Regions from separate parts of the Sanguibacter sp. Z1732 genome, predicted to be linked through region 2. Evidence: riboswitches for the same ligand, from Rfam matches in the RefSeq annotation. Region 2 holds a riboswitch; each other region holds the start of a gene.

Region 1 (5,176 bases), 1.6 Mb from region 2:
CTGCCACACCCAGGGCTCCACTTCCGCCAGCACTCGCGGTGACCCGGAGGCGTCCACCAGCGCGTCCATTGTGAGGGTGCCGTCGCCGGTCGCGCTGATCGTGACCGGTACGAGCGCGGAGTACAGCCGCACGAAGTTGCTCTGCACCCCCCGGGTGGTCATGTAGGACCCGGCGAGCACCTGCGCGTGCTCCCCGGCGGTGGCGGTCGGCTCCGGAGCGGTGCGGGTGTCGGGGAAGTACCGGTCGGTGAACCCGTGCACGAGTTGATCGCGGATCACGGCGGTCGACATCGGACCCACGCCTGAACTGTTCAGTCCGATGTAGATCCCGGTGCCGGTCTCGGGATAGATCTGCATCTCGGCGTGGAAGACGTAGGTGTCCCCGCCGTGGCCTACGATGCGCTGGCCGTTGCGGTCCAGTTCATACAACCCCAGGCCGGTGCGCGGCCCGCCGGCCAGCCCGCCGAGGGTGACGGCGCCGAACGCCGGCTCGGCCAAGGTGCGCAGCGACTCCGGGGACAGCATCTGGGAGCCGGGGTCGCCGACTTCGCCCGCCAGCAGGGTGAGCATGAGGGCGCTCAGGTCCGCAGCCGTGGCGCTCATCGCCCCAGCGGGTGCGAGGCCGATCAGTTCGAAGGGTGCCGGCTCGGCGCGCAGGTGCGGGTAGCCGCCGGACATCTGCTCGGCCAGTTCGGTGGGCAGCGGTTGGGCGAAGGTCGCGGTGGACATCCCGGCCGGGGTGAAGATGTGCTCGTCGGCGTAGTCGGCGAAGTCCATCCCGCTCACGCGTTCCACGACGTAGCCGGCCAGGGCGTTGCCGTAGTTGGAGTACGACGGCGTGGTGCCGGGGGCGTAGATCTGCCGCGGCGGGTCGGTCAGCATCTCGCGCAGCGGCGGGACGTCGCCGGCCGGGTCGACGAAGACACCGGCCAGGCGTTCTTCGAAGCCGGCGGTGTGGGACAGCAGGTGGCGCAGCGTGATCGGTTCGTCGTAGGTGGTGGGGATGTCGAGGTCGATGTAGTCGGCGACCGGGTCATCCAGGCCCACGGCCCCGTCTTCGACCAGTTGCATGACGGCGATTCCGACCACCACTTTGCTGATCGAGCCGACCCGGAACAGCGTGCGCTGGGCATCCACCGGCTGCGGCACCGAGTCAGGGTCGTCGGCGCCGGAGCCGGAGCCGGAGCCGGAGCCGGAGCCGGTGTCGGCGTAGCCGTAGCCACGTTCGGTGACCACCTCGCCCTCGTGGACCACCGAGACCGCTGCCCCGGCCACGCCCTCACGTTCCAGCGCGGCGGGCAGGAAGCCATCCAGCCAGGCCTCGGTGTCCTCGCTGGTCAGCGCGGCGGCCGCCTCGGCCGAGGACGGAGCGGCCGGAGGGTCCGGTGGCGGGTTCACCGGGGCGCCCTGCTGGGCTGCACACCCGGCCAGGACCGCGGCGAGGACGACGGCGATGCTCGCGGCGATCCACGACCGCCGGCGGCGCTGAGGTGCTCCGGCAGGCGGTGCCATGGCCGGCGTGCGAGGCGGGCCGTGGCCTGTACGTGCTGAGTGAGTTCCCACGAGCCCTGACCCTAGGGGCCGCCGACATCACCCCACCCCCGAAGTCAGCATCAATCGGCTGAAACCGCCCCCTCAGCCGACCAGTGCTGGCTTCGTCGCTGAGGCCGCCTGATCATGGGCGAGCAGCCCGGTCCGCAAACGCATCGGCCCGCCCCGAAGTTCGGGGCGGGCCGATGACTCGCACGCGGCAGTTGAGTCCGTGAGCCGGTCAGGCCACCCGGATGAAGGTCGGGTTGGCCCGCCAGATCTTGCTCTCGTGCAGCGCGGTGCCGGGGTTACGGGCGGCGATGTGGTTGCCGTTGCCGGTGTAGATACCGATGTGCCCCGGCCACCACACCAGGTCCCCGGGCTGGGCCTGGCTGGCGGAGACCACCTGGCCGGCGCTGCGCTGGGCCCCGGAGTTGCGCGGCAGGTTGATGCCGGCCTGGGCGTACACGTAGGAGGTGAACCCGGAGCAGTCGAACCCAGCCGGGGTGGATCCACCCCACACGTACGGGGTGCCCACGAACTGGCGGGCGATGTTGACGATCGCACTGCCAGAGGCACTGGCCTGCGGGGAGGGCGCAGCGGAGCGCTGGCCGTCACGGGAGGCCGTGTCGGCCCCTCGTTGCACGGATGCCGATCCCGAGCCCGACGTTGACGCCGATCCCGAGCCCGACACCGACCCTGACGACGAGGCCGACCCCGACGACGATCCCGACCCACCGGGGATGGTGAGTTCGTCACCGGGGAAGATCAGCGCGTCAGCACCCAGGCCGTTGGCGTCGATGATCGCCTGGACGCCGGCGCCGTACCGCGCCGCGATAGCCGCGACGGTGTCACCGCGGCTCACGGTGTGGGTGGCGCCACCAGCGCTGGCGGTCACCGAACCTGTGGGGATGGTGAGTTCGTCACCGGGGAAGATCAGCGCATCGGAGCGAAGGCCGTTTGCGTCGATGATCCCCTGGATGCTGGCGCCATGTTCGGCGGCGATATTGCCGACGGTGTCACCGGCGTTCACGGTGTAGGTCTCGTCCGGGTCGGCGCTGGCTGCGGGCATCGCCAGCCCGAAGGCCAGGCCCGCGGTGGCCACACCGGCCGTACCGCGACGGGCCACCTTTCCCACCGGCAGGTCGGAGAGGAAGGTGGTGGGACGCACGTCGGCTCGGTGCCGCGCGCGTGTGGTGCTGTGTAGTGTCATGGTGTTTTCTCCGGTTGCCTTCGGGGTTAGCTGTCGGGTTCGGGTCGGATAAACACCCGGCCTGGCCGTGGCCAGACTTCACCCCAGGGACCAGCACGCCGGTCCCGTCTTCATGGGTCCCCCGCCCCTGCCATGGCGGCTAATGGACCGCGGACGGTGGCAGAGTTCGGCGTCCGCCCACGGACTTCCAGGTTCGGAAGTGCCGCGACCGTAACCCGCCCACGACGCATTGTCACGGTTCGGTAACATAAGTCACAATTAGGTCACGGTGCGGCTCCGGGGACTCGGTTCACAAGCCCCCGTCCGCGACCGGCTGATGCCCGCGAGCAGGACGGCGATTGCGGGCAGTCCGACGGCACTCATCACTCCACCCCCGCCTCCCGCCGCGTCCGCGCATTGGCGTGCACCGACCACCGCGGCACCCACCGCCCCAGCGCCGCGATCACGGCGCCCGAGAGCACCCCCATCGACACGATCCCGGCGGCCAGCGATCCGAGCGCCGCGCCGGCTGAGACCACCAACGGGCCGGCCGCCCCCCGGTGTCGGCGACAACCGCCAGAACCCAGCACCCGTGGCGAGGGCCCTTGACACCGCATACCGCGCACCTGTCGCCCGGACCGCGGAGCCCGCGTCGATCCCTGGGCCGGACCTGGAAGGCAAAACACCACGGTGCCGCAAACTGGCAAGAAAAGTATCATTCGCGTGCGAGGCGCCTCGGGGGCCGTAGCAAAGTTGTGAGTTATCGCATCATCGCTACTTCGTCATAACTTTTGGCGTGAGTTAATTATGACCTTCTGCCATGATGGGTCCATGGCCATAACTTTCGGTGAGGACCCGGTCCGCGCAGAAGTGTCCGACATCCTGGCCCGCATCGCGGCTGGGGAGACCGTCGACCAGGAACGTGAACGCAAGCATGTGGATCTAAAGGAAGAGACCGGGCGCCGCGACCGTTCGGGACAGGTCGGCCCGGGCGAGGAACGAAGCGCGGCAGTGGCGCAGCAATTGGCCGCTGAGGCAGCATGCATGGCAAATACGCCTGGCGGAGGTGCGCTCATCGTCGGCGTAGGCAACGACGGCACCGTGCTGGGCGCTGCAACGGATGCAGAGTGGCTCAGGCATCGCATCTATGAGATCACCGGACGGCTGCTCACAGTGGACATCGCCGAGAGTGAAGTCCAAGGCAAGCGGCTGCTCGTCATCATCTCACCGCCGGCCGTCGAACCGGTTCGCATCAGTGGTCGGATCCATTGGCGAGTGAATGACAATTGTGTCGAAGTTGATGCCGCCACGTGGCACGCACGTCGCATGCGGACTCTCAACTATGACTGGTCCGGAGACACATCAACCACACCTGCGTCTGCGGCCCGGCCACAAGCGCTGGACCTAGCCCGGGAGTTCCTGCACGACAGTGGCGAGAGCGAAGCCGAGCAGGTTGCGGGTAGTACTGATAGTCAACTCTTGCGTCGACTTAACGCAGTTACCGGCGAGGGCATGCTTACCAATGCTGGCGTCCTGGTCTTCGTCGGTCGGCAGAGCCCTAGCCCGACTCGACTACGTCCGTCGCGAGTATGCCGGTGGCGACAGCGCCACACGCGTGAACCGCAGCGGTCGCTCTCTACTCGAAGAACTCTCTGAAGTGTTCTTGGCGACTGATGCCCACAACGCAACCCGGCACGTTCAAGCCGGCCTGGTGATACGGCAGATCCGAGAGATCCCAGAACTGGCTGCCCGTGAAGCTATCGTCAACGGCGTCGCGCACCGGGAATGGGGGTCCTCGGCCCCCACCATCGTGGAGCACATCGGGCGCACACTACGAGTCACGAGCCCAGGTGGCTTCTTCGGGGGTGTCAACTCATCCAATATCATCACTCACCCGTCGCAGTCGCGAAACGCTGCTCTTACCCAACTCTTGGCCGACTTGAAGGTCGCCGAACGAGAGGGCATCGGCGTAGACCGAATGGTGCGCGAGATGGTGAGAGCCGGGCACCAGCCACCCGATATCCGTGAAATTAGCGGACCGTTCATACGAGCCTCACTGGTCGGTGACTCGCTGGACCAACCCTGGATCGCGTGGCTCGGTTCGATCGAACCGAAGAACGAATCGATGGATGTCTACTCTCTCCTGCTCCTGCGCCGGCTGGTAACCGTTGGTTGGGTCGACGCGATTCAAGCCGCTCCACTGATCCAATTGACACTCGAAGAAGCACGCGGCGCCATCTCCAAACTCTCGCAGGCAAACATTGACGGACGACCGCTCCTGATCATCGCCAAGGGAACACCAGAAGGCACTGAAGCGGTGTGGAGACTGCATCCAGCCGCCGCAGAGTCTCTGGCAGCGCATGATCGGACAGCCGGTCATATTCGAGGTCTCCCCACCCGGCCCGAGATCGCCCGTTCCTATGCGCAAGCGCGTGGACGGATCAGTAGTACTGA
Region 2 (5,176 bases):
GGCACGACTTGCCCGTCTGGCCCAGGACATGGCCCTGGTGACTGCCGCTAGCGAGGGACGCTTAGAAATGCGATGGCAGCTGGTGCGGGTCGGTGACCTGCTCGAAGACGCCGCAGCACAGGCAAGCGTGAAGTGCACTAGCAAGGACATTGACCTGGCGATCGTGGCCACAAGGTCAGAACGCCAGGCGGTCATCACCGCCGACCCTGACCGGCTCGGGCAGGTCTTGACAAATTTGCTGGACAACGCCGTGCGGCACACCCCCAAGGGAGGTCAGGTCCAGTTGGGCGCCGACCGGATTGGATCGCGCCTGCGTTTGTGGGTGCAGGACAATGGCAGCGGAATAGCCGCCGAGCATCTGCCCCACCTGTTCGAGCGCTTCTACCGTGCCGATGCTGCTCGTGACCGCGCGCACGGAGGGTCGGGGATCGGCCTTGCCATCAGCCACTCCATCGCCCAGGCCCATGCGGGCAGTGTGAGAGCGGACAGCGCGGGGCTTGGCCACGGCGCGGTGTTCACTATCGAACTGCCGTTAAGTCGTCAGCATTCACAGGCTTGATATCAACTCCAATGGGCACCTCAAGGGATGCGTCCTCGTCGGCACCCACAGCACGAGCATCGGCCCGCCCCTGGGGCAGGGCGGGCCGATGCAGAGTGCTGAGATCTGCGGTCAGAGCACGCGGATGAACGTGGGGTTGTTATGGAAGATGGGTCCCTCGTACAGCGCGGTGCCGGGGTTTCGGGCGGCGATGTTGTTGCCATTGCCGGTGTAGATGCCCACGTGACCGGGCCACGCCACCAGATCGCCGGGCTGGGCTTCGGCTGCCGAGACGATGCGTCCGGCGCCCGCCTGGGCACCGGATGTCCGAGGCAGGCTTACCCCGAATTGGGCGAAGACGTAGGCGGTGAAGCCCGAGCAATCAAAGCCCGCCGGGGTGGAGCCGCCCCACACATACGGGGTGCCTACATAGCGGCGGGCGACGTCCACGACCGCAGAACCGGAAGAGGTGCTTGCGACCTGCTCGCTGGACCCGCCCGAGCCTTCCCCGGCCTGCTCCTCGGCCTGCTGCTCCGGCTGTTGAGCCGGCTGCTCGGTGCGCTGCCCGGTGCGGGAGGCCGGGGCGGCGTCCTGGGTGGGGCGCTGCGGCGCGGTGATGACCGGCTCTGGCGGCGGGGGAGGGGGCGGGGCTTCGGAGGAGACCTCGGCGGCGGCGAAGTCCCAGGCGATGTCTGCATCGACCGAGACGGTCGGTGAGGTGGTCACCTTGTCGAGGTCGGCGTCGAGCACCACGTTGGCCAGGGAGCCAACGCCGGAACTCGAACTCGACACCTGGGGGAGGGCTACAGCGCTGGAGGCGCCCATGGTGAGCGCCAAGCCGGAGGAGGCAAAGACGGCCAGCGCCCGTCTGCCGGTGGTCCCAGTGACTGCGTGACCAAGAACGGTCAGTGGGGTGGAGGGGCGGCAGGCCGCGCGGTGTCGGGCGCCGGTTGTTGGTTCAGTCAATTCGGTTCTCCAGTTCGCCTACGAGGTCAGTTGTCGGGTTCGGGTTGGAGATTCACCCGGTCTCACCTGGCTTCCCAGGCGGGACTTCACCCCTAGGTGCTCGCGCACCGACGGTTGGGTCCCCCGCCCCTGCCACGGCGTTGATCGGTGACCACGGTGCGGTGGCAGGGTTCGGCGTCCGCTTGTGGGCTTCCCGCACGGCGGGAGCAAGAGTGACAGTACATACCGCAAATCCTCAGATCACGGTTTGATCACGGGATTACCGGAATACTTCATCAAACCTTCATCGTCACACCCCGCCTCGCCGGCTGCATGCCTGCCGCTGCTGTCGTAACGTCGAGAGCCAATGCTGTGATGGTTATCGAAACGGGAGCGACAATGAGAACCGCAGAGATGATGGATACCCACCCTGCCCAGATCACTCTGGACCGGGATCTACTGGCCCGAACGATCGATGCCCTCGTGGCCTGTTCCCAGGCGTGTACCGCCTGCGCAGACGCTTGTCTGAGCGAGGAAATGGTTGCCGAGTTGCGCACGTGCATACGTACCAACCTGGACTGCGCCGACATCTGCGATGCCACGGCCCGCATGCTGTCCCGACAAACCGGTCATGACGCTAACCTCATCCGTGCTCAGTTGCAGGCCTGCGCCCAGGCTTGTCAGTCCTGCGGCGATGAGTGCGCCCGTCACGCACAGGCCCATGACCATTGCCGCATCTGCGCAGAGGCGTGCCGAGCCTGCGAGGAAGCCTGCAACGAACTCCTCGCCACCATCAGTTGACAGGGCTACTTGCGCCCGCGCCGGCCCAGAACGGCCTGCTGGGGCGATTCAAATAGGCGCCGCAGGAAGGCTCCGCCTGGGTCCGGGACGAAAGACCTAAACTCTCGGCAGCAGCAGTTGCCTACGATGACCCAGTTGATCGGCAAGAATCCTTGGTAAGTATGACCTGCTGCCGTGCTGGTCAGAAGATGCGCCGGGACTGATAGGACAGGTGGAAGAACGTGAAAAGAATTGCGGCGATCGTCGGGGCGCTGGTGCTGATCCTCGCCGGCTGCTCCTCGGCGGATCCGGCCTCCGAGCCAACCACCGAGGGTGATGAAGCCGAGTTCCTCGCCACCCATGACCTGGCCGGCATGGAGGTCGCGGAGATGATCGACCACCTCGATCGACTCGGTGGGCCCGAACGCCCCACCGACTACATGGCCTCCATCCGAGCCGATGAACTGATGTTCTCCGATGGGCAGCAAGAACTTACCCTGCCCATGCCCGAGGACCGTTTCTACCTCTCCGTAGCCCCCTACGTGAACCAGACTCACGAGTGCTTCTACCACAGCCTGACCACATGCCAGGGTGAGCTGACCGACGAGGACCTCCAGGTGCGGATCCTCGACGATGCAACAGGCGAGGTGCTCATCGATGAAGAGGTGACGACCTATGCGAACGGCTTCGCCGGCTTCTGGTTGCCGCGCGATGTCCAGGGCACCATTGAGGTTCACTATGACGGCCTGACCGGGTCAGCCGACTTCTCCACCACCGACGAGGGCGCGACCTGCCTCACCACCCTCCAACTGACGTAGGAACGCCCGGGCCGGCCGCGGAGGGGCTCAGAGGGCCTCGCACCTAGTCGGCCCAGGGTCCCTTCACCGGGTCGACATGACACTTGGATGGGCGCGGTCACAACCTGTGCCAGGGCGGAGCAGCAGGATGGCGCATCGGTGAGCGCGGCGCACACGGCAGGCGCCTCCCCGGATGCCAGCGCACCCCATGGCCGGGTCACCGGGCTGGACGCGGCACGGGCGCTGGCCATCGTGGGCATGGTCGCGGTCAACATCGGTCCGCTGTATGACGACGGCATTGCTGGGCTCGTCATGCGGTTGCCGCACGGGCGGGCCTCATTGTTGTTCGTGCTGCTGGCCGGGATCGGGTACTCGTTGCTGACCCGGCGAGCCCGTGACGGTGGCGCGCTGCCGTGGGGGCAGGTGTTGTGGCGGACGGTTCTGCTGAGCCTGATCGGGTTGAGTACTCAGTTAGCGGGTCATGGCTCTGATGTCATCCTGACCACCTATGCGGTGCTCTTCCTCGTGGGACTGGTGGTGGTGCGGGCACCGTCCGGGCTGCTGCTGACCGCCTCGATCGTGGCAGTTGCCGCTGGGCCACTGGTGTGGCTGGGTGTCCAACTGCGAACCGGTGAGGTCTTCGACCGCGAGCCTGCCACGATGCTGGACGCGCCGGGGCAGATCGTGGCCTCGACACTGCTGACCGGGCCCTACCCGGTGATCACCTGGCTCGCGCCGTTCCTATTCGGGATGTGGCTAGGCCGGTTGCGGCTGCACGACCGGTGGGTCCAGATACGGCTGACTGTGGCGGCAGTGGTGCTGACCTTGATTGCCGAACTCGGCTCCCGGGTGCTGGAAGTGTTCCTGGGGCGGCCCGGTAGAGAGCCGGCTGTGGACTGGTTCCTCTCGGCGGCGGCGCATTCGCAGATGCCGTTGTGGCTGATCCGGGGCAGCGCCTCGGCCGTGGCGGTGCTGGCCCTGACACTATTGGTGCTGCCTTACCTGGGCCGCTTTGGTTGGCCGCTGGTGGCCACGGGGCAGTTGGCGCTGACGGTGTATGTGGTCCACTTGTTCGCCATCGCGCAGGTGGTGCGTCCCGGGCCGCAGACCGCCCAGGACGGTCTGGCCATCACCGCGGTGATGGCACTGGTGCTGGTAGGAGCGGCGGTGGCCTGGCGGCACTTCTTCTCCCGCGGCCCACTGGAGGCAGCGTTGCGGCTGTGGCGCCGGTGACGAACTGGCCCCTCGTCACTGACCCGCCATGTCACCGCCATTGGCCCCTACCCGACGAACGCAGTTGTTGCCCGCTCAGACCCCGGCGTAGGAGTGCAGGGAGTTGATGAAAATGTTCACGCCGTAGTAGTTGAACATCAGTGCCGCGAACCCGGCCAGGGAGAAGTAGGCGAAGGCCTTCTTGCTCCAGCCGGTGGTCAGCCGCACGTGGCAGTATGCGGCATAGATGATCCACACCATCAGCGAGACGACCTCCTTGGGGTCCCAGCCCCACGCCCGGCCCCAGGCGTACTCGGCCCAGATCGATCCGGTGATGAGCACGAAGGTCCAGCCCACTAGGCCCACGGCGTTCAGCCGGTAGGACAATCGCTCCAGGGTCTCCTCTGCGGGGAAGGCGTCCAACAGCCGGGACCAGAACGTGGGCCGGGCCGGCAACGTCTGTGGCTCCTGTCCGCCCAGGTCCATCGATGCGACTTCACCCTCGGTGGGCTGTGCCTCCTGCGCCACCAGCGTGGCACCCCGGGTGCCGTCGGCGCCTGCGCTAGCACTGCCCGTGCGAGCACCGTGCGCACCGCTACGGCCCTCGACACCGCGGCCGCCTAACGGCTGCCGCCTTGATCCGCCGGACTGGGCATGCTCGGCTTCCCGCCGTCGTTCGTCACCTCCACGCACCAGTTGCAGCACTGACAGTGCTGCGCCCACGCAGAACAACGCGGTCGCCAGCGAGGCAACCGATACGTGGATCACCAGCCAGTAGGACTGCAGTGCCGGCTGCACCCCGTCGGCGACGGTGTACAGCAGCGTGATAGCAATGAGCAGCGCGACCACGTTGATCAGCAAGACCAGCGTCCCCAGGTAACGGACATCCTTGTGCCGGTTGACC
Region 3 (5,176 bases), 1.5 Mb from region 2:
GTCCTCGGGATCGTCGGTGCTGCTGGTGGGCACCACCATGACCGGGCAACGGGAGTGATGCAGCACGGTCTGGGACGTGGAGCCCAGCAGCATCCCGGTGAAGCCGCCGCGGCCGCGCGAGCCGACCACCACCAGGTCCACCGCGGTGGAGAACTCCGACAGCAGCGCCGCTCCGGTGCCATCCAGGGCGTGCCGGCGCACCTGCACCGAACGACCCTGACTGGCCCGGTCCACCGTGACGTCCAGGCCGGTCTTGACGTCGGCCAGCAGGGTCTCCCGGTCCACCCCGGAGGGCAGCCAGCCCAGCAGGCCGGCGCCGGCGCCCATCGGCACACCGACCACGGCGGTCAGTTCCGCCTCCCACCGTTCGGCCTCGTCGATGGCCACGTTCAGGGCGAGTTTGGCCGAGTCCGACCCGTCCACGCCCACCACGATCCGGCGCACCGGCAACGGCAGACCGGCGTCCTCGTCGTCCTCGCCCTCCCGGTGCGGCACCACCACGGTGGGGCAGTGGGAGTGGGCCGGTAGCGCCGAGGAGACGGTGCCCAGGATCCGTTCGGCGAATCCGGACCGGCCCCGGGTGCCGACGACGGCGAGGCGCACCTGGGCGGACAGGTCCACCAACACTCCGGCCGCGTCGCCGGTCTCCAGGGCGCTGGTCACCTGCACACCCACGCCCTCACAGCGGGTGAGGGCCTCGTCCAGGACCGCTTGCGCGCCGTCGCGGATGGCGGTGTCGTCCAGGGTGGCATACCCGCCGTCGATGGTTCCGGCGGCGAAGGTGGGCAGCGCGTAGGCACACACCAGGTGCAGGTTCCAACCCGACTTTCCGGCGTGGGCCAACGCCCAGTCCAGTGCGTTCAGGCTGGCGGCTGATCCGTCGACTCCGACGAGGATCGTGGGTTCGCGTTCCATACCGGTCTACCCCCGTTTTTTGGGCTGATCTTGACCATTGTGCTACAAGCCTGACGGTTGCGGGGCATGTCGCCGGAAAATCTTATAGCTGTCTCATCGGAGCTGTTCATCGGTGCCTGTGCCAGCACCTCTCCGCACGGGCACGCAGGTACACGACGCACCGGTGCGCACAGCACAACGGCCCGCCCCGATGCGGGACGAGCCGTTGTGAGTGGTGCGTGTGCCGGTCAGCCCATCACACGGATGAACGTGGGGCTCGAGTTCCAGATCGGGCCCTCGTGCAGGGGTGAACTGGGGTTGCGAGCCGCGATGTGCTGGCCGTTGCCGGTGTAGATGCCCACGTGTCCGGGCCACCAGACCAGGTCGCCGGGCCGCGCCTCAGAAGCCGAGACCACACGGCCGGCGTTGCGCTGGGCCGAGGACGACCGGGGCAGGGAGACACCGAACTGGGCGTACACGTAGGCGGTGAAGCCGGAGCAGTCGAACCCGGCCGGAGTGCTACCGCCGTACACGTACGGGGTGCCCGTGTACCGGCGGGCCAGGTTCACCACGGCAGAGCCGGAACCGGACGCGGGTGCGGCGCTCTGCGTGGATTCGCTCGCGGGCTCCTCGGCCTGCTGCTCCTCCGCCTGCTGCGTCTCCTCCTGAGCCGGAGCGGCGGTGCGGTTGCCGGTGCGGGCCGCCGGGGCGGTGGCCGCGGTGGGCCGCTGCGTGGTCGCCGCCGGCGGGGGCGGTGGGGGCGGAGGTGGTGGCGGGGCCTCGGAACTCACCACGGCCGCGGTGAAGGACCAGTCGGTGTCGGCGTCGACCGAGATGGTCGGCGAGGTGCTGACGGAGTCGCGGTCACCATCGAGCACCACGTTGGCCAGCGAACCGAGGCCGGAAGCGGAGTTGGACACCTGGGGGGCAGCGGCCGCGGTGGAGGCGCCCATGGTCAGCGCCAGTCCGGAGGAAGCAACTACGGCCAGTGCACGACGACCGGTGGTGCCGGCCACTGTGGTGCCGAAAGCGGTCAGGGGGGTGGAGGGCCGGCACGCTGCGCGGTGGCGGGCTCCGGTTGTGCGTTGAGTCAAAATCTTCTCCACGCGCCTACGGGGTGAGCTGTCGGGTTCGGGTTGGAGATTCACCCGGTCTTACCTGGCGAACCAGGTGGGACTTCACCCCTAGGTGCTCGCGCACCAAAGGTTGGGTCCCCCGTCCCTGTCAATTGCGTCTGTCGGGACCTGCTGGCGGTGACAGGGTTCGGCGCCGCCTGCGGGTACTCATCGATGGAGGGGACGACGAGCACGGCTGACGTTACCCGACGCACCCGGCAAAAGTCACATTCCGGTCACAATTGGTTCTGTGAAATGGTTCACAGGATCTGCCCCTGGCGCCTACGTCCCAGAAAATGGTGGAATTCCGAGGCAACGGCGCGATCGACGAGACGCTGTGTCATCGCCACAATGTGGACTGCGCCACATGCAGGACGCCGCTCTCGTGACCCGCCCAGCGAGCGCGCGGGCTGCGGCTGTGCTAGATCCACGGCACCGAGCACCTGCCGGCGGGCCCTCCGGCGCCCCGTCCCGAACGCACGCGGGCGTCACACGGACACCCGCTACGGGCACCGGATCACCCCGGCTCGGCGGCGCTGACGAACAGGTGCCCCACGGTGTCCTCGGTGAGCTCCAGACTCTGTCCGTTCACGGTCAGGTCTACCGCTGCGCCGTCGGTCTGGGCGCGGAAGCCCACCCCGGGCACCAACCCGACGCGCTCGAACTCGGTCAGCAGCTCCACATCCACCTGCAGCGGCTCCCCGATCCGCACCAGCGTGTAGTGGGCCGGATCGGCGGTGATAGCGGTGCTCAGGGACGTACCGGGCAGTTCGGCGACACCGGCGGCGACGGGCTGCCCGATCTCGGCGGGGCCGGGGATGGTGTTGCCGTAGGGATCCTCCCGCGGGCGCTCGAGCAGTTCGAGCAACTGCTGCTCCACCCGCTCGCTCATCACGTGCTCCCACCGGCAGGCCTCTTCGTGCACGTAGGGCCAGTCGAGTTTGATCACATCGGTCAGCAGCCGTTCGGCCAGGCGGTGCTTGCGCATCACCTGGGTGGCCCGCCGCAGGCCCTCATCGGTCAGTTCCAGGTGCCGGTCACCGGAGACCACCATCAGGCCGTCCCGTTCCATGCGCGCCACCGTCTGGGACACGGTGGGCCCGGAGTGACCCAGACGCTCCGCGATCCGGGCGCGCAGGGGCACCACGCCGTCCTCGATCAGTTCGAACACGGTCTTGAGATACATCTCCGTGGTGTCGATCAGGTCGCTCACGTGCCTGCCCCTTGGTGGTCGCCGCATTCCTCCCGTCAGCCTAGTGCCCGGCGTCCGGCTCCGGACCGGGTGCGCCGCACCTCCTGCGCGCCCTGCCGGCAACTCTCCCGCCCAGGGCCGGCCGGCCGCGCGCCGCAGCGCTCCTGGCGAGGCCGGCGGACCTGCGATGATCGTGCCCATGAACGATCCCGCGATCGCCATCCCGGCCTCGATCCGTCCCGCGGACGGCCGGTTCGGCTCCGGTCCCGCGCGCATCAGGCCGGAGCAGAGCCAGGCGCTGGCCGCCCTGGGCACCACGCTGCTGGGCACCTCCCACCGTCAGCCCCCGGTGCGCTCCCTGGTCGGCCGCGTCCGGGAGGGTCTCGCTGCCCTGTTCAACCTCCCCGAGGGGTACGAGGTGGCCCTGGGCAACGGTGGCGCCTCGATGTTCTGGGACGCGGCCACCTTCGGATTGATCCGCACCCGCTCCCAGCACGTCCGGGCCGGGGAGTTCGGCGCCAAGTTCGCCGCCGCCGCGAGCGGCGCACCGTTCCTGGCCGACCCGCAGATCCTCACCGCCGAACCCGGCAGCACCCGCTCCCCCGAGGCCGCTGCGGGGATCGATGCCTACTGCTGGGTCCACAACGAGACCTCCACCGGCACCCTCACCCCGGTCAGAAGGGTCGACGACGACGGTGCCCTGATGCTCGTCGACGGCACCTCGGCCGCGGGTGGGGTGGAGGTGGACGTGAGCCAGACCGACGCCTACTACTTCGCCCCACAGAAGGCCCTGGGCTCCGACGGCGGCCTGTGGCTGGCCCTGTTGTCCCCGGCCGCGATCGAGCGGGTCGAGGAACTGGGTCAGCGCTGGGCGCCGGCGTCGTTGTCCCTTCCCGCGGCGCTGGCCAACTCCCGGCAGGACCAGACCGTGAACACCCCGGCGATCGCCACCCTGGTGCTGTTGGCCGAGCAGGTCGACTGGTTGAACGACCAGGGCGGCCTGGACTTCGCCGCGGCGCGCACCGCGCAGTCCTCCCAGCTGCTGTACCAGTGGACCACCGAGCGTGACTTCGCCACCCCCTTCGTGGCCGACCCGGCACACCGCTCGCCGGTGGTGGTCACGATCGACTTCGAGGAGAGCATCGATGCCGCGGTGCTGGCGAGGGTGCTGCGCAACAACGGCATCGTCGACACCGAGCCCTATCGCAAACTCGGGCGCAACCAGTTGCGGATCGGCACCTACCCCTCGGTGACCCCCGAGGATGCCGCAGCGCTGACCGCCTGCCTGGATTACGTCGTCGAGCGTCTGTAGTCGCTTCGGTCCAGTGCGCCTCTTCGCTGACGTACGTGGGCGCCGGCCGCGCGCTCGGGAAAGTGGTGGTCCAGGTCCGCTGACCCGGCGCTCCCGCAGGAGCGCCAGGAGGCTGAGGGCGGTGCTGGTCAGCCGGCCGGGCAGGCGACGCTGGGCAGGCGGTGCTGGTCAGCCCCCCGGTCAGGCGGCGCTGCCGGCGTTCACGCCCTCCTGGGTCCTGAGTTCCTCGCGGGCCCGCGCGGCGTCGAGTTGCTCGTGGCGGTTCTGCACCAGCAGGTGCGGACGCTGCCGGAGGCGGTAACGCACCCGCACGTCCTCCCGCTTCACGGTCCACAGAGCGGCGATCCCCGCCACCAGGATGGCGGCGATCGCACCGATGCCGATCGCCCAGCGGGCGCCCCAGTTCTCCGCGATCCAGCCCACCACCGGCCCGCCGATCGGGTTCCCGGCGAAGAAGACCACCAGGTACAGGCTCATCACCCGGCCGCGCACGTTGGGGTCGGTGGTGATCTGGATGGCGGCGTTGGCCGAGGTCAGCATGGTCAGGGAGAAGTAGCCCACCGGGATCGCGCTGAGGGCGAAGAGCTCGTAGGTGGGCATCAGCGCCATCGCCCCGGAACTGATCCCGAACCCGAAGGCCGCGCCCAGCACCAGGCGCAGCCG
Region 4 (5,176 bases), 1.7 Mb from region 2:
CAACCGCCAGCGAGGGCCGCTTGGAGATGCGGTGGCAGCCGCTGCAGGTCCGTGACCTGCTTCAGGACGCCGCAACACAGGCAGGCGTCAAGTCCGCGGACAAGGGCATTGACCTGACGATCGAGGCCACGGAGTCGGAACGCCAGACGGTCATCACCGCGGACCCTGACCGGCTCGGGCAGGTCCTGACCAACCTGCTGGACAACGCCGTGCGGCACACCCCAACGGGAGGTCACGTCCAATTGGGTGCCAACCGGAGTGGATCGCGACTGCGGTTGTGGGTCCAGGACAACGGCGGTGGGATAGCCGCCGAGCACCTGCCCCACCTGTTCGAGCGCTTCTACCGTGCCGATGCGGCTCGTGACCGCGCGCACGGAGGGTCAGGAATCGGGCTTGCCATCAGCCGCTCCATCGTCCAGGCCCACGGTGGCAGCATGGAAGCGGCCAGCACCGGGCTTGGCCACGGCGCCGTCTTCACCATCGAACTGCCCTTGGGTCGGCAGCCTTCGCAGGCCTGAGACCGACTCCACCGCACACGTCTTCGGCAGTGGCCGCGCTGGAAAGGGTGCGCCCTCATCCGCAGCCACAGCACGAGCATCGGCCCGCCCTGGGCCGGACGGGCCGATGCCGCAACTGAGATATGCGGTCAGAGCACGCGGATGAACGTGGGGTTGCTATGGAAGATCGGGCCCTCGTACAGGGCGGTACCGGGGTTTCGGGCGGCGATGTTGTCGCCGTTGCCGGTGTAGATACCCACATGACCGGGCCACGCACCAGATCGCCGGGCTGGGCCTCGGCTGCCGAGACTATGCGTCCGGCGCCCGCCTGGGCACCGGACGTCCGAGGCAGGCTTACCCCGAATTGGGCGAAGACGTAGGCGGTGAAGCCCGAGCAATCAAAGCCCGCCGGGGTAGAGCCGCCCCACACATACGGGGTGCCCACGTAGCGGCGGGCGACGTCCACGACCGCGGAACCGGAGGCAGAGGCAGTGCTCGCGGTCTGCTCGCTTGATTCGCCGGAGGAGGAATCCTCGGTCTGCTGCTCCTGCTGTTGAGCCGGCTGCTCGGTGCGCTGCCCGGTGCGGGAGGCCGGAGCGGCACGCGGGGTGGGGCGCTCCGGCGCAGTGATGACAGGCGCTGGCGGTGGGGGTGGGGGTGGGGGTGGAGCTTCGGAGGAGACCTCAGCGACGGCGACGTGCCAGTCGATGCCCTCATCGACAGTGACGGTTGGTGAGGTGACCACCTTATCGATGTCGACGTCGGCGTCGAGCACCACGTTGGCCAGGGCGCCGGCCCCGAAACTCGAACTCGACACCTGGGGGACGGCCGCAGCGCTGGAGGCGCCCATTGTGAGCACCAGTCCGGAGGAGGCGAAGACGGCCAGCGCCCGTCTGCCGGTGGTCCCAGTGACTGAGTCAGCGAAAACGGTCAGTGGGGTGGAGGGGCGGCACGCCGCGCGGTGTCGGGCGCCGGTTGTTGGTTCAGTCAATTCGGTTCTCCAGTTCGCCTACGAGGTCAGTTGTCGGGTTCGGATTGGAGACTTACCCGGTCTGCCTGGCTCCCCAGGCGGGACTTCACCCCTAGGTGCTCGCGCACCGACGGCTGGGTCCCCCGCCCCTGCCACGGCGTTGATCGGTGACCACGGTGCGGTGGCAGGGTTCGGCGTCCGCTTGTGGGCTTCCCGCACGGCGGGAGCAAGAGTGACAGTACATACCGCGAACCCTCAGATCACGGTTAGATCACGGCATTACCGAATGCTTCATCAAACCTTCATCGTCATCCCCCGCCTCGGCGACTGCACGCCCGCCGCTCCTGTCGTAGCGTCGGGGCGGCCGAGACCTTGCCGCCTGCGCTGCAGAAGGCACCTGATTCGAGACGAAAAGCCGAGAATCTCGGGCGCAGTGGTTGCCTGGATGACCCCCACTAGGACGGTGGAAGAACATGAAAAGAATGGCGGCGCTGGTGCTGATCCGCGCCGGCTGCTCCTCGTTGGATCCGGCCTCCGAGCCCACCGCCGGAGGTGGTGAAGCCGCGTTCCTCGCCACCCATGACTTGGCCGGCATGGAGGTCGCAGAGATGATCGACCACCTGGACCGGCTCGGTGGAAAGGAACGCCCCACCGACTACATCGCCTCCATCCGGCCCGATGAACTGGTGCTCTCCGACGGGCAGCAGGAACTGGCCGAAGTGCTCATCGATGAAGAATTGGCGACCTATGCGAACGGTTTCGCCGGCTTCTGGTTGCCACGCGATCTGCAGGGCACCATCAAGGTCAACCATGACGGCCTGACGGGTACAGCCGAGTTCTCCACCACCGACGAGGTCGCCACCTGCCTCACCACCCTCCAACTGATATAGGTCGCGGTCACAACCTGTGCCAATCTCGGAGCAGCAGGACGGCGCACCGGTGAGCGCGGCGCACGCGGCTAGCGACGCCGGGCAAGCCGCCGCACCCCATAGCCGCGTCATCGGACTGGACGCGGCGCGGGCGCTGGCCATCCTGGGCATGCTCGCGGTCAACGTCGGTCCGCTCTATGACGATGGCATCGCCGGGCTGGTCATGCGGCTGCCGCACGGGCGGGCTTCATTGTTGTTCGTGCTGCTGGCCGGGATCGGGTACTCGTTCCTGACCCGCCGGGCCCGCGACGGTGCCGCGCCACCCTGGGGGCAGGTGTTGTGGCGGACGGTTCTGCTGAGCCTGATCGGGCTGAGCACTCAGTTGGCGGGTCATGGCGCCAAGGTGATCTTGACCACCTATGCGGTGCTGTTTCTCGTGGGACTGGTGGTGGTGCGGGCCCCCTCATGGCTGCTGCTGACCGCCTCGATCGCGGCAACTGCCGCTGGACCACTGGTGTGGCTGGGTGTCCAACTCAGAACCGGTGAGGTCTTCGACCGGGAGCCCGCCACGCTACTGGATGCGCCCGGGCAGATCGTGGCCTCGACATTCCTGACCGGGCCGTACCCGGTGATCACCTGGCTCGGGCCGTTCCTGTTCGGGATGTGGCTGGGCAGGTTGCGCCTGCAAGACCGGTGCGTCCAGATACGGCTGACTGTGGCCGGAGTGGTGCTGACCCTGCTTGCCGAACTCGGCTCCCGGGCGTTGGAAGCGTTCCTGGGGCGGCCGGATGGGGAGCCCGGTGTGGACTGGTTCCTTTCGGCGGCCGCACATTCGCAGATGCCGTTGTGGCTGATCCGGGGCAGTGCCTCGGCCGTGGCGGTGCTGGGCCTGACACTTCTGGTTTTGCCGTACCTGGGCCGCTTCGGTTGGCCGCTGGTGGCCACGGGTCAGTTGGCGCTGACCGTGTATGTGGTGCACCTGTTCGGCATCGCGGAGGTAGTGCGTCCCGGCCCGGGGACCGCGCCGGCGGGTCTGGTCACCACGGCGGTGATGGCCCTGGTGCTGATAGGCGCAGCGGTGGGCTGGCGGCACTTCTTCTCCCGCGGGCCGCTGGAGGCATTGTTGCGGGTGCGGCTGCGCCGGCGGCGATGAACTCGCCACCAGGCCGACGGCGTTGAGCCGATAGGACAACCGCTGCAGGGTCGCCCCGGCGGGGAAGTCGTCCAGCAGCACGGACCAGCAGGTGGGCCGGGACGTCGCCTGCGGCTCTTCGGCGCCCAGGCCAAGCGAGATCACCTCACCAACCAGTGGCCGGCGCTGACGCGGATACGTGGATCACCAGCCAGTAGGACTACAGCGCAGGTTTCCACCCCCGTCGGCAGGCCGTAGGGCAGCAGGATCGCCCGGTGCATGGCACACCCTGGCCGCGTCAGTGACGATGCGCCCCAACCACGTCCTCGCGATCCCCAGTAGCCCGTGAGCCGTCGGCGGAAGGAACCCGAGGTGCGCCGTGCGCCGCGGCGGTGCTGGTCTCGGGGCTGAGGTCCAGGCGGCGCAACAGTTGGGCGTTGAGCGCCACGACAATGGTCGACAGGGACATGAGGAGCGCGCCGACCGACATGGGTAGGACGAACCCGACCGGGGCCAGCACACCTGCGGCCAGGGGCACGGCCGCGATGTTGTAGCCGGCAGCCCACCACAGGTTCTGCTTCATCTTCCGGTACCCGGCACGGGAGAGCTGGATGACCGACAGCACCGACCGGGGGTCGTCAGACGCCAGGATGACGCCGGCGGAGGCGATCGCCACGTCGGTGCCCGCTCCGATCGCGATCCCGACGTCTGCCTGAGCCAGCGCCGGGGCGTCGTTGACGCCGTCCCCGACCATGGCGACGATACGGCCCTCCTGCTGCAGCTGGGCGACCTTCTCGCTCTTTGTCCTCCGGGCGCACCTGGGCGAAGACCTGGTCGACGCCCAGTTCGGCGCCCACAGCCCGGGCCACCGGCTCGGCGTCACCGGTGATCATGACGACCCGGATGCCCAACTGGTGCAGGGCATCGATCGCCTGCCGTGACTCCTCGCGGACCTCATCGGCCAGGGCGAGGGCACCGGCCACCTGGCCGTCGACGAGAACGTGCAGGACGGTGGCACCGGACTGTGCCCAGGACGCTGTCGCGGCCAGCGGCTCGGCGCCGTACTGGGAGAGCAGCGCAGGCCCGCCGACCTGGACCTCGCGGCCCTCGACGGTGGCGCGTACCCCCACGGCCGTCGCCGCCCTGAAGTTGGCGGCCGACGGAACCTGCAGCCCGCGGTCTCGGACCGCGGCGAGAACTGCGCGGGCAAGCGGGTGCTCACTCTCGGCCTCGGCGGCCGCCGCCAGGCGCAGCAGTTCCTCCACCTCATACGCTCCGGTGCTCGTGACGTCGGTGAGGGCCGGCTCGCCCTTGGTCAGGGTGCCGGTCTTGTCGAAGAGCACGGTGTCGACCACGCGCATCCGCTCCAGGGCGCCGCGGTCCTTGACCAGGACGCCGCCGCGGGCAGCGCGTTCGGTGGAGATGGACACGACGAGTGGGATCGCCAGGCCCAGAGCGTGGGGGCAGGCGATGACCAGGACGGTGATCGCCCGGACCAGTGCGCTGTCCGGAACCCCGAGGGACATCCACACCACGGCGGTGATTGCGGCGGCGATGAGCGCGTACCAGAACAGCCACCCGGCGGCCTTGTCCGCGAGGAGCTGGGCGCGGCTGGTGGAGGCTTGCGCCTCGGCCACGAGCCGCTGGATGCCGGCAAGGGCGGTGTCCTCCCCCACGGCCGACACTCGAACCCGTAAGGCGTTGTCGG

Evidence for each region. Region 2 has a riboswitch for cyclic di-AMP ahead of ACRRRO_RS19375 (C40 family peptidase). Riboswitches for the same ligand answer to the same signal wherever they lie in the genome.
Region 1: linked by a shared signal. The riboswitch ahead of ACRRRO_RS11425 (LysM peptidoglycan-binding domain-containing protein) and the one ahead of ACRRRO_RS19375 (C40 family peptidase) in region 2 are both predicted to bind cyclic di-AMP.
Region 3: linked by a shared signal. The riboswitch ahead of ACRRRO_RS11615 (C40 family peptidase) and the one ahead of ACRRRO_RS19375 (C40 family peptidase) in region 2 are both predicted to bind cyclic di-AMP.
Region 4: linked by a shared signal. The riboswitch ahead of ACRRRO_RS10760 (C40 family peptidase) and the one ahead of ACRRRO_RS19375 (C40 family peptidase) in region 2 are both predicted to bind cyclic di-AMP.

The regions. Positions count from the first base shown of each region.
Region 1 is NZ_CP194857.1:2,160,644-2,165,819, reverse strand. Features, by position in the region: gene ACRRRO_RS11430 (serine hydrolase domain-containing protein) at 1-1,512, opposite strand, end outside; gene ACRRRO_RS11425 (LysM peptidoglycan-binding domain-containing protein) at 1,772-2,743, opposite strand; cyclic di-AMP (ydaO/yuaA leader) riboswitch at 2,745-2,894, opposite strand; gene ACRRRO_RS11420 (hypothetical protein) at 3,106-3,264, opposite strand; gene ACRRRO_RS11415 (AlbA family DNA-binding domain-containing protein) at 3,554-4,378, shown strand; gene ACRRRO_RS11410 (ATP-binding protein) at 4,338-5,176, shown strand, end outside.
Region 2 is NZ_CP194857.1:3,728,065-3,733,240, reverse strand. Features, by position in the region: gene ACRRRO_RS19380 (ATP-binding protein) at 1-559, shown strand, start outside; gene ACRRRO_RS19375 (C40 family peptidase) at 671-1,504, opposite strand; cyclic di-AMP (ydaO/yuaA leader) riboswitch at 1,505-1,654, opposite strand; gene ACRRRO_RS19370 (four-helix bundle copper-binding protein) at 1,883-2,284, shown strand; gene ACRRRO_RS19365 (CueP family metal-binding protein) at 2,506-3,081, shown strand; gene ACRRRO_RS19360 (heparan-alpha-glucosaminide N-acetyltransferase domain-containing protein) at 3,220-4,293, shown strand; gene ccsB (c-type cytochrome biogenesis protein CcsB) at 4,369-5,176, opposite strand, start outside.
Region 3 is NZ_CP194857.1:2,198,156-2,203,331, reverse strand. Features, by position in the region: gene ACRRRO_RS11620 (universal stress protein) at 1-915, opposite strand, end outside; gene ACRRRO_RS11615 (C40 family peptidase) at 1,143-1,988, opposite strand; cyclic di-AMP (ydaO/yuaA leader) riboswitch at 1,988-2,157, opposite strand; gene ACRRRO_RS11610 (iron dependent repressor, metal binding and dimerization domain protein) at 2,527-3,222, opposite strand; gene serC (phosphoserine transaminase) at 3,401-4,513, shown strand; gene ACRRRO_RS11600 (MFS transporter) at 4,694-5,176, opposite strand, start outside.
Region 4 is NZ_CP194857.1:2,014,072-2,019,247, reverse strand. Features, by position in the region: gene ACRRRO_RS10765 (sensor histidine kinase) at 1-518, shown strand, start outside; partial or broken gene ACRRRO_RS10760 (C40 family peptidase) at 832-1,347, opposite strand; cyclic di-AMP (ydaO/yuaA leader) riboswitch at 1,489-1,637, opposite strand; gene ACRRRO_RS10755 (CueP family metal-binding protein) at 1,941-2,357, shown strand; gene ACRRRO_RS10750 (heparan-alpha-glucosaminide N-acetyltransferase domain-containing protein) at 2,407-3,489, shown strand; partial or broken gene ACRRRO_RS10745 (heavy metal translocating P-type ATPase) at 3,767-5,176, opposite strand, start outside.